3 regions of the Pradoshia sp. Z6_59 genome follow, and region 2 is predicted to be linked to each of the others. Evidence: predicted binding sites of a transcription regulator. Region 2 holds the regulator's gene; each other region holds the start of a gene.
The links. Region 2 encodes Rex, which represses fermentation and respiration genes when NADH is low (regulators of the CRP and FNR family bind a similar motif). Its sites were predicted from a motif close to TTGTGAAATATTTCACAA; they were not measured.
Positions count from the first base shown of each region.

Region 1: a site for Rex is predicted at 4,235-4,252, ahead of adhE (bifunctional acetaldehyde-CoA/alcohol dehydrogenase). Genes of this name have one in related genera too.
Region 3: a site for Rex is predicted at 4,938-4,955, ahead of AC4D4B_RS17270 (L-lactate dehydrogenase). Genes of this name have one in related genera too.

Region 1 covers NZ_JBZCPP010000003.1:163,859-170,427, reverse strand. Annotated here, with positions in the region: gene AC4D4B_RS04870 (sulfite exporter TauE/SafE family protein) at 1-225, opposite strand, end outside; gene AC4D4B_RS04865 (DUF72 domain-containing protein) at 474-1,319, opposite strand; gene adhE (bifunctional acetaldehyde-CoA/alcohol dehydrogenase) at 1,460-4,063, opposite strand; gene AC4D4B_RS04855 (c-type cytochrome) at 4,427-4,732, shown strand; gene AC4D4B_RS04850 (mechanosensitive ion channel family protein) at 4,831-5,712, opposite strand; gene AC4D4B_RS04845 (DNA/RNA helicase domain-containing protein) at 6,535-6,569, opposite strand, start outside.
Region 2 covers NZ_JBZCPP010000017.1:68,513-75,081, reverse strand. Annotated here, with positions in the region: gene AC4D4B_RS15570 (ABC-F family ATP-binding cassette domain-containing protein) at 1-1,473, opposite strand, end outside; gene AC4D4B_RS15565 (redox-sensing transcriptional repressor Rex) at 2,115-2,774, shown strand; gene AC4D4B_RS15560 (YdiK family protein) at 2,811-3,023, opposite strand; gene AC4D4B_RS15555 (CPBP family intramembrane glutamic endopeptidase) at 3,020-3,751, opposite strand; gene groES (co-chaperone GroES) at 4,052-4,336, shown strand; gene groL (chaperonin GroEL) at 4,394-6,028, shown strand.
Region 3 covers NZ_JBZCPP010000023.1:3,877-10,445, forward strand. Annotated here, with positions in the region: partial or broken gene AC4D4B_RS17235 (glutamate/aspartate:proton symporter GltP) at 57-224, opposite strand; gene AC4D4B_RS17240 (hypothetical protein) at 205-372, shown strand; gene AC4D4B_RS17245 (hypothetical protein) at 562-990, shown strand; gene AC4D4B_RS17250 (Type 1 glutamine amidotransferase-like domain-containing protein) at 1,112-1,819, shown strand; gene AC4D4B_RS17255 (TIGR01777 family oxidoreductase) at 1,941-2,864, shown strand; gene AC4D4B_RS17260 (hypothetical protein) at 2,890-3,249, opposite strand; gene AC4D4B_RS17265 (acyl-CoA dehydrogenase family protein) at 3,435-4,577, shown strand; gene AC4D4B_RS17270 (L-lactate dehydrogenase) at 4,983-5,930, shown strand; gene AC4D4B_RS17275 (PTS sugar transporter subunit IIC) at 5,949-6,569, shown strand, end outside.

The DNA of each region.
Region 1 (6,569 bases), on a different contig from region 2:
ATAATCCACAGTCTTCTGCTTTAAATAAGCAAGAGTAGAAGACAGCCCCGTAAAAATCAGGGTGAACAGAGAAGTACCCACTGCCATTTGGGGGCTGAGGGTACCAAGGATTCCACCTGATAAAAATAATAGAATCGGAACGATGATAATACCTCCACCCAATCCAACAAGGGCACCGAAAAAGCCGGCTGCTAACCCCACAATTATTAATAGAATATAACTCATATAATCCGCCTTCCAATGATTCAATAAATAAAGAGTCAAAGCTGCTTGATTATAGCTCATCGCTTGTTTATGTCATCCATACCGCTTTGTGTTATGGTGGCGAAAAAATTGCCCAGGCATCTGCCTAATAAATTCCTCGCGATGTTCCCACCATTCGCCGGAGGCTTCTAACTTGATTCTGACGAAGTTTGAACTTAATACATTCCTCTCACAACCTACCAGAGGTGGGAGACTTCTGCTGAATCAAGTTAAAACAAATCCATTTGTCTCGGATTTAAATCTTGATAGCTTATCCCAAGCATTTGTTGAAATTGCTTTGCATTACCAGCGGCGTCTCCACCGGAATTATTGTTAAATAAGACAATAATATCCCTTGTATCCTTTGCTAACTCCTGGATTCTCATTCTCCATTCAAGCAGCTCTTCTTCATTGTATTTATATAAATACCGAACTTCGCGCCAATTTGCATCATTCGGTTTATTCCAGCCATACACATTTCTTCCATGCATCCGCACAAGCGTAAGTTCAGAATCTGTTGCAACTGGTACAGTTGGGATTGACCCCTCGCCTGCTTGCGGTTCATCCACAATCGAATGAATCCACCCTTCTTCTTTCATAAAGGACAAGGTTGCTTCACGATATTTCTCACTAAACCATGATTGATTTCTGAATTCCAATGCCACCCTACAATCGCCCATCATTTCCTTGCAATACCTTAAATAACTAACATTTTCTTTTTTACAATCAAACCATGGGGGAAATTGAAACAAAACCAAGGCCAGCTTATTCGCATCAATGTACGGTTTTAATGAATCCGTAAAAGCATGGAACATGTCTTTTTTTGATTCAAAGGGGATATCGCCACGCTGATGGCCTGTCATTCCTTGATAGGCTTTGACTATAAATTTAAAAGAATCCGGTGTCTCTTTAACCCATTTCTCAGCGTTCCTAATCGGCTGTACTGCGTAAAAGGAGGCATCAACTTCCACTACCGGAAAATGGCTGCTGTACTCAGCCAGCTTATCTTTAGGCTTAATAGTTGAAGGATAAAGGGTATCATGATCACCCCAACCGGTTACACCAATATAAATCATAAAGGATCTCCTCCTACGTCATATAATAGCATACGAATACAGATCCTTGGTGATTGGTGCTCCTATGTTTTGGAGGAAGACATTTTAATCCTATATACAAAAAAGACGGCACATTCCATGCCGTCTTTTGTACCAAAGAATTAAACTCCCTTGTACGCTTCTCTTAAGATTTCTTCCAGTTCACTGATTAGAGGTAATTTTGGATTGGCAGTTGTACATTGATCTTCAAATGCACGCTCTGCTAATATTTTTACATTTTCCTCAAATCTTTCTTCAGTGATTCCTTGTCCTTTAATGCTCATATCGATTTCCAACGATTTACCCAGCTCAGTGACAGCCTCTATTAATGACTGAACCCCTTCTTCAGTTGTGCTTGCAGGTAATCCCAGCATTCTGGCTATTTGAGCATATCGCTCATCCGCACAGTAGTATTCATATTTAGGGAAGAGCGCATGTTTTCTTGGACGAATGGCATTGTAACGAATAACATGCGGCATAAGAATCGCATTAGAGCGGCCATGCGGGATATGGAATTCAGCTCCAATTTTATGTGCCAGGCTGTGATTAATACCAAGGAAGGCATTGGAGAAGGCCATCCCTGCCATACAGGATGCATTGTGCATTTTCTCACGAGCTTCCTCATTCGCTCCGTCATGGTAAGCTGTTTTTAAATTATTAAAGACTAGTTCAATAGCTTTTAAGGCTAAACCATCTGTATAATCATTTGCCATTACAGATACATAAGCCTCAATGGCATGTGTTAAAACGTCCATCCCTGTATCAGCTGTGATATTTTTAGGAACAGTCATGACAAACTGGGAATCCAGGATTGCTACATCCGGTGTTAAGGCATAGTCAGCCAACGGATACTTTACATTTGTTTCTTTATCCGTAATAACCGCAAATGGCGTTACTTCAGAACCAGTACCGGAAGTGGTCGGGATGGCAACAAATTGAGCTTTTTCACCTAAGTCAGGATATTTATACGTACGTTTCCTGATATCAATGAATTTTTGTTTAATGTTAAAGAATGATGTTTCCGGTTGTTCATAGAATAACCACATGCCCTTAGCTGCATCCAGTGCAGAGCCACCGCCCAAGGCGACAATTACATCCGGCTCAAAGCTATGCATTAATTTAGCACCCTTGAACACTGTCTCATCAGATGGATCCGGCTCAACATCTGCAAACATTTCGATTGCTTCAATCCCTTTATTTTTCCATAAATATTCTTTAACAATATCCACATAACCAAGGCTTACCATACCTGGATCCGTTACAATAAAGGCACGTTTGATTCTTCTCATTTTTGCTAGATACTGTGTGGAATATTTCTCAAAATAAATTTTTGGCGGCAATTTAAACCATTGCATATTATTACGACGCTGTGTCATCTTCTTCACGTTAATCAAGTGAGTAGCTGATACATTCTCAGAAACTGAGTTATTTCCATAAGAGCCACAGCCAAGTGTTAAGGATGGAATGAAGGCATTATAGATATCACCAATTCCGCCTTGAGCAGATGGCGAATTTACAATAATACGACAAGCTTTCATTTTTATTCCGTATTCTCGTTGGATTTGTTCATCTGTGCTATGAATAACAGCCGAGTGTCCAAGACCACCTAAGTTCAGCATATCCATACATGCACCAAAGCCCTCTTCCGTAGATTTAACACGGATACACGCCAATACCGGACTTAATTTTTCACGAGATAAAGGATATTGTGGACCTGCACCTTCAATTTCGGCAATTATTATTTTTGTATGCTCAGGTACCTTAATTCCAGCCATTTCGGCTATTTCATTAGCAGATTTCCCAACAATATGAGCATTAACAGCACATGATTTTTCATCAATCACAAGACGTTCAAGTTTCTTTAATTCTTTATCATTTACAAAATAGCAGTTATTTTTTATAAACTCTTGTTTAACCTCTTCATAGATTTGATCATCTACAATAATAGCTTGCTCAGAGGCGCAGATCATGCCGTTATCAAAAGACTTCGATAAAATAACATCATTGACTGCACGTTTTACTTTAGCTGACTTTTCAATATAACAAGGTACGTTACCAGGACCAACACCGAGTGCTGGCTTACCTGTAGAGTAAGCTGATTTAACCATTCCTGCTCCGCCTGTCGCAAGCACTAATGCGATATCTTTATGATTCATTAATTGCTTTGTAGCTTCAATCGATGGGTGCTCAATCCATTGAATACATCCTTTAGGAGCACCTGCAGCTACGGCTGCATCATGCAGGATTTGCGCCGCCTTCTTGGAGCATTGCTGTGCTGATGGATGGAAAGCAAATATAATTGGATTACGTGTCTTAATAGAAATTAAAGCTTTAAACATAGTAGTAGAAGTTGGATTCGTAACTGGTGTGACACCTGCAACAATTCCGACAGGCTCTGCAATTTCCATAACACCTGTTTGTTGATCTTCACGAATGACACCAACCGTTTTATCGTATTTAATGTTGTGCCAAATATATTCCGTTGCAAACATGTTTTTAGTACATTTATCCTCATAAATCCCTCTGCCAGTCTCTTCAACCGCCATTTTAGCTAAAAGCATATGTTGATCAAGACCAGCAATTGCCATTTGATGAACAATCTCATCGATTTTTTCTTGATCAAATGTCTCAAATGTATGCAAGGCCGATTTTCCATTTTCGATTAACTCTTCAATCATCTCAGATACTTTTAGGACTTCTTCTATTTTTTCTTCTTTAACAGCCATTTCAATTTCCTCCTTATAGAAAACCTAGTGTTGGTCGTAAATAGTCCCACAGGGATAAAACACGTCCCTATTAGCCAAAAAAATTATTGAACATCCTATCTGACAATTTAATTTTATCAGATTATTTAAAATTAGTCTGTAAACAAATTGTGAACACCTTCACCTTATTATTTGTGAAATACTTCACATACTTATTATATGCCTGCTTTATGTAATTGTCTAATTGTTATCATTATTTTTTTGATTTTGATTCCTTTGTCATAGATCCATTTTTATGGGATTGACAGATAAGTCTTTATATTGACAAAATAATAAACTCAAGTAAAGTAATTCTTAAATAGAACTGAAGGGAGAATGATTCCTATGTACAAAAAAGCCCTCTTACTGGCAGGCTTAGTTTTTTCTTTAACTGCATGCTCTTCTGGTAATGAAGAAGAATCGCAAAAACCACTAACAGAAGAAGAAAAAATATATGCCAATAACTGTGCTTCCTGCCATGGCAATGCTTTAGAAGGATATGCCGGACCAAAGCTTGAGGATATCGGAAATAGTATGAGTAAGGATGAAATCCTGGATATAATCAATAACGGTGCGAAAGGAATGCCTGCAGGAATAATCAAAGGCGAGGATGCAGAGAAAGTTGCGGCATGGCTTGCTGAGAAAAAGTAGAGTAGAGATTTAAAGAGAGATATGGAATCAATGGTTTATGGTTTAATGAAAATTAAACAGCACTAAGAAATGCCGTTACCACTACGTAACGGCATTTCTTAGTGTTCTATATAATCCTTTTGTCTATCTTGTACGGCAAATTGTTGCGATGCTAAACCAATACGATTTTCATACATTTTCTGCGCCATAACTTTCTTAGCCATTTGAGCTGCTTCCATATAGTACTCATCGCTTACTGTAGCTTTGATTGAAAATCGTAAGCCATACGGACTGCTATCTAATGAAGATAAGCCATGAACTTGATAGGGTTCGAGATATTCTCCGTTTAAATCAGTTTTGAGATAATGGATTTGCTTTTGGTTGAGTTCATCACATACCTCAGCAAGTAACTCTTCTATTTTTGCAGGATTCTCTTGGAAACTAACAATTACGCTTTCAAAAATTCTTCTCCTTTCAACATTTCCGTTTTCTACTTTGCGAATTTCACCATTTGGAACTGTCATTAGTTTTCCGTTAAGTAATCGGATTTTCACCACTCTAAATCCCATATCCTCTACTGTCCCACCATCTATTTCCCCATTTACGTGGACAAAATCCCCTCGCTGAAATTGTTTTTCGAATATCATAAAAAACCCTGCCAGAAGATCAGTCATAATTTTTTGGGCACCCAGTCCAACTACAATTCCTACCACTCCGCCGGCAACCAGTATATTTTTGATATCCACGAAGGGTTTAATCATAGCAAGAATAATAATAAAGAAACCCAAATAATTAGACGTGTTGCGTACTACAGATTCAATTGTTTGTTCCTTTTTCTCACTCAAAAAATTTGTATGCTTAAAGAACTTGTGAAGAATAAACCTGACGAGATAAATCAAAGCATAGGTGATGATAACAGTGTATAGGATCGTTAGTCCATAACTTTTGAGCTGAGGCCAATCAATGTTGAATTTATTTTGTAACCTATTTAAAAGATCCATTTCCATCCCCCATAAAAACTAGAATAGTATGAAGATTACTAAATACTACTAAATATCCCGTCGATATCCAAGTGATATTAATGCTTTCTTTAAAAAATCATACTTCAAGTGTACCTACCTTTCTGATATCTTTACTACCTCTTTCCTGCAGTGTAGGTGGGGCATAGCTGTGGTATAGGTGGACTATAGGTGACTTCCTCCGCCTTCCTCACACCTTTCCCCCGGTATAGGCGGGGCATAGCTGCGCTATAGGTGGACTATAGATGGCTTCCTACACCTTTGTCTCACCTTTCCTGCACCCTTCCCCCGGTAAAGGTGGGGCACAGCAGCGGCATAGGTGGACTATAGTGATTCCCTTCATCTTTGGAGACGAAAAAAAAGAATCCGAAAATAAATTCGGATTCTTAATATAGTGGAAATTGTTGTATCAGTATTAACCGATAGAACCTTCCATCTCAAATTTAATTAAACGTTGTTGAAATGGAACGAAATGATTAAAAAAATGGGCACAAAACTTTAATATAAAGCCATTTCATCAAATAATATAAAATCCTTTATAATTTCATTCAGGCACGAAAACGGCACCACATCGGCATGAAATTCGTCGTAACAAATAAATTTCCAAACATAATAATGTACTTTAAAGCATATTTTTAGGTTTTTTCATTAAGCATTATTATAATGAAGAAACTATTAATAAATTGATTAATGTAAAGCCCGATTTATCGGGCTTCTTATGTTTCGAAAAAACTGGATAATACACAATTATATATATTTAGTAATCAAGCGGTAATCAAATTTTACATTATGTCAATCAAGTACTTATTTAATCTCCAATATATCTTTCATAAACTTCT
Region 2 (6,569 bases):
ATCAACCAGTGCATTTTCAAGCACTAATTTACTGTCCAAATCCAAGTGGTTGGTCGGCTCATCTAAAATTAAAAGGTTGGCTTTTTGCATCATTAATTTTGAAAGAGCCAGTCGTGCTTTTTCACCACCGCTCAAGGTAGAGACAGTTTTCATTACATCGTCTCCGCTGAATAGAAAGTTCCCTAATATAGATCGGATATCCTTTTCAGGTTGGTTGGGGAAGTCATCCCATAACTCATTTAGCACAGTTTTGTTGGACGATAGATTAGCCTGCTCTTGATCATAATATCCGAGTATCACATTGGCACCGAGCTGGAAGTCTCCATGCAAAGCCGGAATTCTGTCAATCAATGTTTTTAATAAAGTAGATTTCCCTACTCCATTAGGACCAATCAGTGCAATGCTTTCTCCTCTCGTAATTCTGAAGTTCAAGTGGCTGGCAACAGGTGCATCATATCCAATAGACAAATCATTTGCCTGAAGAACTTCATTACCACTTTGCTTTTCAATCTCAAAGGTAAAATTGGCTGATTTTTCATCGCCCAAGGGCCGATCCATCACTTCCATACGCTGCAGGGCCTTTTGCCGGCTCTGGGCTCGTTTAGTTGTAGATGCTCTGGCCATGTTTCTTTGGACAAAATCCTTTAATTTTGCAATCTCATCCTGCTGTTTTTCATAAAGCTTTGCATTACGTTCGTATTCCTCTGCCTTTTGCTCTAAGTATTTGCTGTAATTCCCTGTATATTTCTTAATTGATGTTCGGGAAAGCTCCATTACTTGATTGACAACCTTATCAAGGAAATAACGATCATGGGAAACAATTAGGATAGCTCCAGGATATGATTGAAGGTAGCCTTCGAGCCAGCTCAATGTATCGATATCAAGATGGTTGGTCGGCTCGTCCAGAATCAGTAAATCAGGTTTCGTTAATAATAATTTACCTAGTGCAAGCCTGGTTTTTTGGCCGCCGCTTAAGGAATTAATAGATGTAGTATAATCATAATCCGAGAAACGCAGACCGTGTAAAACAGAACGTACATCTGCTTCCATTTGGTAACCGCCAGAATTTTTAAATTGCTCCTGGAGGCGATCGTAATCTTTTAATACCCGGTTATATTTTTGTTCATCATTGTAGACAGAAGGATCAGCCATAGATTTTTCCAATAATCTCAATTCATCTTCTTGTTTTTGTAAGCCTTCAAAAACAGAGATCATTTCATCCCAAATAGAGCGGTCGGATTGAAGACCGGTATTTTGAGCCAAATATCCAATCGAAACATCTTTTGGCTTATAGATCTCCCCACTGTCATGTGAAAGGTGACCGGCAATAATCTTAAGGAGGGTAGATTTACCTGCACCGTTTCTGCCAACAAGTGCAATACGGTCTTTCGTTTGAACTTCGAGCTTAATAGTAGATAAAATTGCTTCAGCTCCATAATATTTAGAAACATTATTAACTTGTAAAATAATCATATTCTCACCTCAAGAAGTACATACCTTAAGTGTAGCCTACTCTTGATAAGCACTGCAACTTAATAGAAAATTTGTGAATACTCACACAAAAATTACCAAAAATGATAGAAATATTATAGAATAGGAATAGGAGAATAAAGTTTCGGTAAATTTACGTACTTTATTAACCAAGGGAGGATCCCATATGATTGATATCGTAGAAGTAAACTGGAAACAAACAGAACTTCTATTGCATAGTCTTAGTATTATGCTTGAATATAAAATTAACGATATGTAACGAATTATCGATAAAAACGGCATATTGCACATAGCTCCGGAAGTTGGAATTATGGCAGCAAAGAAAACTTCTGATATAATTTCTATGTGGTACTCTGGCAGTGTAAGGATTAGATATTGATTTTATATGGAAAAAAGCTGAAAATATGAATAGATTAATTATTCGTGCAATCGGTAAAAACGAGAGTAAGCACCAACAGCTGTTTAAGCTGCTTTATTAACCGAATATGTTATGTACAAATCAATGGTTATTAGGAAACAATTTTTTATTGAAAAACTGGGGGTAAAACCAGTCCAGATTGTCAAAGGCAGTTTTGATATATGGAGTAACGATTGACTAAGAAAGAATAGGGAGAAGGGAATTAATTTTGCAGGAAAATACTAAAATACCGCAGGCTACAGCCAAACGACTTCCATTATATTATCGTTTTATACAAAATCTACACGCGTCAGGAAAACTACGAGTTTCCTCCGCAGAGCTAAGTGAAGCTGTTAAAGTAGATTCAGCTACTATACGAAGAGATTTCTCATACTTTGGAGCTTTAGGTAAAAAAGGGTATGGTTACAATGTTAATTATCTATTATCCTTCTTTAGGAAGACTCTCGATCAAGATGAGATTACAAAGGTAGCTCTAATTGGAGTCGGTAATCTTGGTACAGCTTTCTTAAATTATAATTTTATGAAAAATAATAATACAAAGATTGAAATGGCGTTTGATGTTTCCCCTGAAAAAGTAGGAACCCTTATAGGGGATGTTCCGCTCTATCATATGGATGAACTGGAGAAAAAACTTGAAAAGCAAGATATTAGTGTAGCCATTTTAACAGTTCCATCACAGGTTGCCCAATCTATTACAGATCGTTTAGTGGCTGCGAACATTAAGGCTATTTTAAACTTTACGCCGGCCCGTCTGAATGTGCCGGACAGTATTCGTGTCCATCATATTGACCTTGCAGTCGAATTGCAATCATTAGTATATTTTCTTAAACATTATCCATCTGGAAATACGGAAGAAACAGAATAAAAAATCTCGAAGGATTTCCCTCCGAGATTTTTTTTCTTATTCTTTTGGTTTTTCATTTTTCATTTTCTTAATTTGTTTATGAATCATCATCAAGCGGATTCCTGAACCAACATCAAGTGTAGCCAGTATGATCAGGAAATAGGTAAAGAAATCCCAACCGCTGCGTGATACATTTTGAACAGCGAAAAAGATAAAAATAGCACCTAAAATTAAGTAAGTTGTTGCCATATACAACGGTGAACGTCTCATAACAAACCTCCGATAAAGCTTTGAACTTTATTAAGCTCTTCCATATGTTTTAATATATCATCTTTATAAAGCGATTGTACGATTACAACTAGTGTATTCATAGTAATATGGGCAAAAATAGGAACTAGGATTCTCTTTGTTTTAACATATAAATAAGCAAATGTGAATCCCATTGCTGTATAAAGCAGGATATGTACAAATTCCATGTGAGCAACAGCAAAAATTAGTGAACTAATTAACGCGCTCAGGAAAAAATTCAATCGCTTGTGTAATGAACCAAAGATAATTTTCCTAAAGACAATCTCTTCTAAAAATGGCCCAAGTACAGAACTGACTACCATAACAAGCGGTACTGCTTCTATGAGACCCAATATATTCTGCGTATTTTCAGACCCGGTAGGAATACCAATAATTCGTTCGACATTACCAGCAACAGATTGTGAAAACAAGGCAAGAAATACTCCGCCAATTGCCCAGCTGATAGAAGCTCCCACACTTGCCTGATCGCTTAAGCTTCTATTGTTTTTTTCATGTCTCAAAAGGAATAGAGTAATGATTGAAGCCAAAATGAAACTTATAACAATCCAATACCCTGCGGCCAATACTTCTATTCGTTCCGTGGGGATATCCATATTCGATAAGAAAACTAGCATAATTGGGATACCAAGAATAGAAGAAAATTGCATGGCAATATAGGTAATGAGAATTGACCAGTAATATTTTTTCAAATAGAAAAACTCCCTTAATCTTTTATATAGATATTAGATTGCGTATATCTTTAATTTTAACCGTTTTTACCTCATAGTTACAATTGCAAAACATTTTCCTTCTCTTCATCTACCAAACTGAAATTAAAAGGATATTTAGACCTTATTTGGGTAAGATAAATAAATGGTGATAAAATTTAAAAATTTTAACTTATATTACTTGCAAATCAGTGTGTCTTTATTTAAACTATAAATTGTGTTAGCACTCAACGATGATGAGTGCTAATAAAAATGGAGATAACTTTAAGGAGGTAGTTTTACTTGTTAAAGCCACTAGGAGATCGCGTTGTGATTGAACTTGTCGCACAAGAGGAAAAAACTGCAAGCGGCATCGTGTTACCAGACACTGCCAAAGAAAAACCATCTGAAGGCAAAATTGTAGCGGTAGGAACAGGCCGTGTCCTTGAGAATGGTGAGCGAGTAGGATTGGAAGTATCTGAAGGCGATCATATTATCTTCTCTAAATACTCAGGTACAGAAATTAAATACGAAGGTAAAGAATACTTAATTTTACGTGAAAGCGACATTTTGGCCGTTATTGCTTAACGAAAATGTCGATTAAAAAATAAGACATAACAAAAAATTCGAGGAGGTAATTTACGTATGGCAAAAGATATTAAATTTAGTGAAGAAGCTCGCCGCGCTATGTTGCGTGGGGTAGACGCATTAGCTGATACAGTAAAAGTTACACTTGGACCAAAAGGACGTAACGTTGTTCTTGAAAAGAAATTCGGTTCCCCACTTATCACAAACGATGGTGTAACAATCGCAAAAGAAATCGAGCTTGAAGATGCGTTTGAAAACATGGGTGCTAAATTAGTTGCAGAAGTAGCAAGCAAAACAAATGAAATTGCTGGTGACGGTACAACTACTGCAACAGTTCTAGCGCAAGCTATGATTCGTGAAGGATTGAAAAACGTAACAGCTGGAGCTAACCCAATGGGCGTACGTAAAGGGATTGAAAAAGCTGTTGCTGTTGCAATTGAAGAATTACAAGCAATCTCCAAACCAATCGAAGGCAAAGAATCGATTGCACAAGTTGCTGCGATTTCTTCTGCTGACGAAGAAGTTGGCGCTCTAATTGCTGAAGCAATGGAACGCGTTGGTAACGACGGAGTTATCACAATCGAAGAATCCAAAGGATTCACAACTGAACTAGATGTAGTAGAAGGTATGCAATTCGACCGTGGATATTCTTCTCCATACATGGTAACAGATTCCGATAAAATGGAAGCTGTATTAGAAAATCCATACATCTTGATCACAGATAAGAAAATCTCTAACATCCAGGAAGTACTTCCTGTCCTTGAACAAGTTGTTCAACAAGGTAAACCTTTATTGCTAATCGCTGAGGATGTTGAAGGTGAAGCACAAGCAACTCTAGTTGTGAACAAACTTCGCGGAACATTCAATGCAGTAGCTGTTAAAGCTCCTGGATTCGGTGACCGTCGTAAAGCTATGCTTGAAGACATCGCTGCATTAACTGGCGGTGAAGTAATCACTGAAGAATTAGGCCGTGACCTTAAATCTGCTACATTAACTTCTCTTGGACGCGCTGCGAAAGTTGTTGTTACAAAAGAAACAACTACAATCGTTGAAGGTGCAGGAGAAACTAGCGAAATCGGTGCACGTATTAACCAAATTCGTTCCCAATTAGAAGAAACTACTTCTGAATTTGATAAAGAAAAATTACAAGAGCGTCTTGCTAAACTTGCTGGCGGCGTAGCCGTTATCAAAGTAGGTGCAGCAACTGAAACAGAATTGAAAGAGCGCAAACTTCGCATTGAAGATGCTCTAAACTCCACTCGTGCTGCTGTTGAAGAAGGTATCGTAGCAGGTGGTGGTACTGCACTTGTAAGTGTGTACAATAAAGTGGCTGCTATTGAACTTGAAGGTGATGCACAAACTGGTGTAAACATCGTACTTCGTGCTCTTGAAGAGCCAGTTCGCCAAATCGCTCACAACGCAGGTCTTGAAGGTTCTGTAGTTGTAGAACGTCTTAAAAAAGAAGAAATCGGCATTGGCTTCAATGCAGCTAATGGCCAATGGGTAAACATGATCGAATCCGGTATCGTGGACCCTACTAAAGTAACTCGTTCTGCACTTCAAAACGCAGCATCTGTTGCAGCTATGTTCTTAACTACTGAAGCAGTTGTTGCTGACAAGCCAGAACCAGCTGGTGCAGGCGGCGGAATGCCTGACATGGGTGGCATGGGCGGAATGGGCGGCATGATGTAATCAGCCCCAAACCCTTGATATATAAGGATTTTGAATAGGGGAAAAGAGAGATGCTAACATTTCTCGCCCGATTAGAGGCTTCTCATTAATTTATGAGAAGCCTCTTTTTATTTCTTTAAATAGTTTGGTAAAAATGAATTCTTCTTTTAGGAATTACACCACCAGTACCTATGTTTTTCCATATATAACTGTCTTGGAATTAAAATAACGCTATCTCGATATATATTTAAAAGAAACCAACTAACATTTGTATAGTTGTTTTTTATATTGCTTGTTAAAAGTTTGGAAGACTTAAGAATATAGATCTCTAAAACTTTTTTAATATAGTAAATAACAGAAGAGAAATCACCTTTTTTTTGGAGGTGTGGATGATGAGAAGGTTAAAGGGAATCGTGTATTTTAAAGATTAACAGGAGATAAAAAATTCATACAAAAATGTTAAGTTTGGTTTTTTAAAAATTTTATTGCTATAAAAAATTATGTTGATATAATAATAAAAGATAAAGAAACTCCTGAAAAGATAGATTTTTCCGAGAGGAAG
Region 3 (6,569 bases), on a different contig from region 2:
ATTTAAAAAGAAAGACAAGCCGTCAGATGGAGGCACGGCTTGTCTTTCTCTTTGTTTTAAAGATTGTCTGCAGGAGAATTGGCATCATACCTCTTTGCTTGTTCATCAGGCACAAAATCAGCATTGAATTCTTTTTCTGACTTGGAAACTACAACAGTTGCCACGCCGTTGCCAATTAGGTTCGTAATTGCACGTGCTTCAGACATGAAACGATCGACACCGATGGCGTATGTAGGTCGTGCAGTTGTGGCATTGGCATCAGACACCACGGTATCTAAGTTTTCTGGAGACACAGTAATGGTGGCTGAACTAGCGAGAAAATATGACTTTACCGATGTCGACGGAACTCAACCTTTGCCATTTGAACGATAATTACCCTCCTGATGATGGGTAGTAAGAATTGATAATCATATATTTCTTAAACAAACGGGAGCAATGGTTAATAAGGAAAGAGCCACTTATTAGTGTTTTCGTAAGAAATTTAAATTACGGGAAGGGAATGATACCTTGAAGATGGAAATATAATGTAGTAGACAGGCTCGTGATTACTTTTTAAAGGGAATGAAGGGGCGATCAGATGTGAATATGATGGCGAAAGTTAAACTCATATTTTATGCAGTAATCGTATTTTCGATTTATCTGTATGCCATTTTCTATTCTTTTAGTGATCATGATGTCGATTTAAATCAGACGTATACTAAACAAGCCGCTGATTCCTCGGATGAAGGTATCAGTAGAAATGTTCAAATAAAATTTATACTTTTGAATCCATCCGGTCATGCACTTGGAGAGACTGATATTTTGATTAAGAAAAACACTAAGAGTCATGAGAAGAAGCCCTTAAAGGTCCAAACTAATAGTAAAGGTGAATATGAGTTGACAATAGAACCTGGTACATATGATGTCTATTTAGAAAAAAATCGCTCTGTACAAAAACAAGTAACGATTCTTTCTAAGGATGATGGTAAATCAATAGTACTGAAGTTTTAAAGAAGCCTTGAGTATGGCTTTTTTTTGCATTTGTTCATTATAAACACTGTTAACTAACATCAAATAAAACGTTTCTTTGAAATTAAGTTTTTTCTCGTCAAAAATAAGGGAGAATTGAGCTATGCGACAGATTATTGCCTTAGGAGGCGGAGGTTTCTCAATGGAACCGGATAATCCGTTATTGGATCGATATATTTTAAAACAGGCTGCTGTAAGTAGGCCGAAAATATGCTTTGTTCCAACTGCCAGCGGGGATGCGGACGGGTATATACAAAGGTTTTATACCTTTTTTAATGAGCAGGAGTGTGAACCAACTCACTTATCATTATTTAAGCCACCTACCAAAAATTTGCAGGATTACATACTCGAACAGGATATTATCTATGTAGGTGGAGGTAATACGAAGAACTTATTAATTCTCTGGAAAGAGTGGGGATTGGATCGAATACTTAAAACTGCTTATGACCAAGGAATCCTATTGTGCGGTATAAGCGCAGGTGCGATTTGCTGGTATGAGGAAGGATTGACCGATTCATTTGGAGATACTCTTGAACCAATAAAGGCATTGGGGATATTAAAGGGGAGTCATTCCCCTCACTATGACGGTGAAATGAATAGAAGACCGACATATCTACAAATGGTTAAAAATGAATTACTAAATCCAGGTACTGCTGCTGATGATGGGGTAGGGCTTCATTATGTAAATGGAGAACTGATTAAAGCAGTGAGCTCCAGACCGAACGCCGCAGCCTATAGAGTTGAAATTTCAGATAATGGCATTGAGGAAAAAATACTGGAACCTTATTATTTAGGAAAGGAAGACTTATAGAAAGAATACTGCGTTGTGATTATTATGATGTTTACATGTTTTTCAATTGAGGGAAGTAGAAAAGTAAGCAAATTTAGATTAAAAGTCTTTTTGATAGTGGCAAATGAATGGGGTGCGGAGGATGAAGATAGCGATTGCTGGAGGTAGCGGTTTTGTTGGGAAGGAACTTGCTGCATTATTAGTCAGGGAAGGTCACGAGGTTTTTATTTTGACCCGTAATAAAAATAAGCTGACAAAGTCAACTGTTAAACCAGTTAAATGGCTTAATGAATCTAGTAAACCAGAAGAGGAATTGGACGGGGTTGAAGCTATTGTTAATCTAGCTGGCACATCCCTGAATTCTGGTCGTTGGACGGAGAAAAGAAAAAAGCAAATTTTAAATAGCCGTATAAATGCAACAAATGAGATCTATAGGATAATAGAAAAACTTGACCATAAACCTCGCATTTTAATCAATGCAAGTGCTATTGGTTATTATGAGCCATCTCTAGAACAAACCTATCATGAGGACTGGGAGCAAGCAGGTGACAATTTTTTAGCGGAAACCGTTGTTCAGTGGGAACAGGGTGCACAAAAGTTGGCGGATTTTGGGATACGAGTCGTATTTGCCCGTTTTGGCCTCATTCTTGGTGCCAAAGAAGGGGCTTTTCCAAAGTTGAATTTGCCCTATAAGCTATTTGTCGGAGGTAATTTAGGTTCAGGCCGACAATGGTATTCGTGGATTCATGTTGAGGACGTAGCAAATGCAATTTTATTCTGTATCCGAAACAACCAAATAAATGGCCCGGTTAATTTTACTGCTCCGAATCCAATGAGAATGAAGGATTTCGGTAAAACCTTGGGTGAGGTACTTAATAAACCGCATTGGACGACCATTCCATCTATTTTCATGAAGACAGCTCTTGGAGAAATGAGTATGCTAATACTGCAAGGGCAAAAGGTGTTACCCAAAAAATTAACCGAAGCAGGATACTCATTTATCTATCCGGATTTAAAATCTGCTCTAAAGCAATTAGTAAAACAAAGGAAGGACTCTCTGAGGTAAAAGCAGAGTCCTTATTTCTTCTAAATTACTTTTCATCATGAAAATTATGCTCATCATGATCATTGTCTGCCGTATGTTCATGATGAAGTTCTTCATGATCATCATGCTGGTTGTTTTGATGATCATGCTCTTGGTTCCATTGTTGACCGAAAAATAGTGGCCGTCTTCTTTCCGTGTATAGGTTTCTTGAAATGCCAATTATTTTCTTGAAACGAATGGCTATAATACTGGTTTGACCTCTATTAGTAGTCAGCAGCAGCAAAAAGTCGCTCTTTAATGCCTTTAGCTCCCCGTAAAATGAACCTTCAACTGTAATAACCTGGACTTGTTCACCAATCAGATCAGAAGCATAATCAAAAAAATCTTTATCACTTTCTTTACTCAATTGTAGTCTCCCCTCTCTTTATAATTAGTTAATGCACGTTAAGATTTTTTGTGTAGACGTTTTGCTCAGGGAAAAGGGAATAATTATAGTTTGGCAATGGGTATAGAAGTTGCAAAGTGATATGATAAACATATAAACCATACTATTCAACCCAGAATAGTTTTTTTGATAAGGGAGCTGGCAACATGGAGGAATATTTAACAAAGCAACAAGAAACTATTTTGCAGCAATTAAAAGACGTAGCAAAAGAGTTTTCTGTAAGAGCACAAAAATATGACGAGGAACGCACATTCCCAGCTGAGAATATTGCCGATTTGAAAAAAATAAAGTATACAACCTTAACCTTGCCACAGGAATTTGGAGGAGCAGGGGAAGGGTTAACGACTTTTTTGCTTGGCCAGGAGATCATCGCCCAGCATTGCGGTTCAACATCACTTGCAATTGGGTGGCATAATATGGTGATCCTAGAGCTCTTAGAAAATCAAACATGGACAGAAGAAAATAAAAAGAAACTATTTAAAGAAATCGCTGATGGAGCTTTGGTTAACCGTGCCGCTTCCGAACCGGCGACAGGGAGCCCAACAAGGGGAGGCAGGCCAGAGACAATTGCTCTTAGAGACGGAGATAAATGGATCCTTAACGGAAGAAAAACGTACACATCACTGGCTCCGGCTTTGGATATTTTTCTTGTCAGTGCCTGGATTCCTGACGAGGAAACGATTGGTTGGTTTAAAGTATACAAAAACCAGAGCGGTGTAAGTATTGAGGAAACTTGGGATATGATTTCCATGCAGGGGACTGGCAGCCATGATTTACTTATGGAAAATGTAGTGCTTCATGAGGAAGATTTTGTGGAAAGAGCATCTGCTAGAAAAGCATCAGGCTGGCTTTTACATATACCTGCATGTTATATCGGCATTGCACTGGGAGCACGTAACTATGCGATTCAGTTTGCAAAAACGTATTCTCCAAACAGTCTAAAGGGCACAATCTCTGAACTGCCGCATATTCAGGCAAAGATTGGACAAATGGAGCTTGAACTGATGCAGTCAAGGAGCTTTTTATATTCTGTTGCTCAAAGATGGGAGCAATATCCTGAAAAACGTGAACAAATGGGCCCTGAATTGGCAGCTGTTAAAACAGCAATAACCAATCAAGCAATCTCGATTGTCGATACGGCCATGCGAATAGTCGGTGCACAAAGCCTGCAACGGAAAAATCCAATGCAAAGATATTATCGTGATGTTCGAGCTGGTCTGCATAATCCTCCTATGGATGATTCAACGTTGACCTTACTTGCTAAAAGTGCATTGGAGAAACAGGTGTAAAAGAAAGATTGACTGGTATGTAATATAGCTAAAGTAAATAATTAAATGAAATTTCATTCAGGAAGAATCCTCATTAAGGTAATGAGGTTCTTTTTTTTACTCCTTTACTTTAAGTTGATTGGGGGTCACTTTTTCCAAGAATAATTTTTGAAGAAGCAAATGAATATCGGTTTATATCCCTTAAACTCATTAAAGGGATATACAAAAAAAGCAAAAGTGCCATCCATAGTTTAATTTCCAATTCAAGTATATTCAAAAAAAGTAAAGTTAACTTTTTAAATGTAATAAATGTATATTTAGTGAAAAATACCACAATTTTCTTGACTATGAAAATATAAGAAGCTATATTGATAATATGTTATGTGAAATAATTCACATAGTTCACATCTTAGAGGAGTGAGTAATTTGAGAAATCTAAAAAAAGTAGCAATGGTAGGAACTGGTTTGGTTGGCTCAAGTGCAGCCTATAGTTTAATTAATCAAGGAATATGCGATGAATTAATTATGATTGACATTAACCATGAAAGAGCAAAGGGCGAAGTTTGGGATTTATTACACTGCATCGACTTTTTGCCAAGCCGAACGAAAATTACTGCGGGTTCCTACTCTGATTGCGAAGATGCAGATATCGTTATCATAACTGCTGGCCCTCCTCCTAAAAAAGGTCAGACACGACTAGATACATTGGAAATCAGTGCAGGGATTATGAAGTCTATTGTTTCGGAAGTAATGGAAAGTGGGTTTGACGGTATCTTTTTGATAGCATCCAATCCAGTTGATATTATGACCTATATGGTATGGAAATTATCTGGTCTTCCGAGAAATAGAGTAATTGGTACTGGAACTTCATTAGACTCTTCAAGATTGAAAAATTATTTATCTGAAATTTTACATGTTGATCCAAGAAGTATTAATGGTTATACAATGGGTGAACATGGAGACTCTCAATTTGCCGCTTGGTCCCACATGACTGTTGGGGGGAAACCACTTCTACAAATTTTAGAAGAAGGAAAAGAAGAAATTGGGGAAATCGATTTAGGTTTATTATTGCAAAAAGTGAAAAGAGTAGGGTTTGAGATACTAGAAAGAAAAGGAACCACCTACTACGGTATCGGATCAGCTCTGGCATCTATCACTAAAGAAATATTTAATGATTCTCATAAAATTGTCGCACTTTCTACTATTCTTGATGGCGAATATGGATATAAAGATATCTGTACTGGAGTGCCTTCTATCATTACAAGAGAAGGTATTAAAGAAGTAGTTGAGTTAAACCTAACTAGCACAGAAAAAGAAAAATTTGATCAATCGAATGAAATACTACGTGAATACATGAGAAGCATTGGCTTTTAACAACAGGAGGAATGACAGATGAAAAAAGAATATATAATGCCTAGAATATTTAATGCTTCAACTGGTATTGCACAAGGTATTTTCGTTACGCTGGGTATCGGACTATTAATAAAAAATATAGGTTCCATTTTGGATTTGGCATGGATGATTGAAATTGGCTCAATAGCTACAGGGTTAATGGCACCAGCAATCGGGGTAGGTATTGCAATTATGTTAGGTGCGAATGGGTTAGTGGTTTTCTCTGCAGCTATAGCAGCAGCATTGGGAGCAGGCGCTATTAGTATTACCGAGGCGGGTATGTTGATTAAATCAGGAGAACCTATTGGTGCTTTAATAACCGCAACATTAGCAACCTTTATTGGAAAAAGATTGAGCGGCAAAACACCGCTTGATATGATGTTAGTTCCATTTGCAACCATATTAATCTCTGGATTTGTTGGAATACAGCTTTCAACAGTAATAGCACCTATTTTAACATCCGTTGGTGCGTTTATTAAAACATCAACAGCCGGTAGTCCTTTGATCGCTTCAATCGTTTTGGCAGTAGTTTGGGGATTATTCCTAGTATCTCCAGCATCCTCCGTCGCATTAGCTATAGCACTTGAATTGTCAGGTATCGCAGGTGGAGCCGCCCTAGCA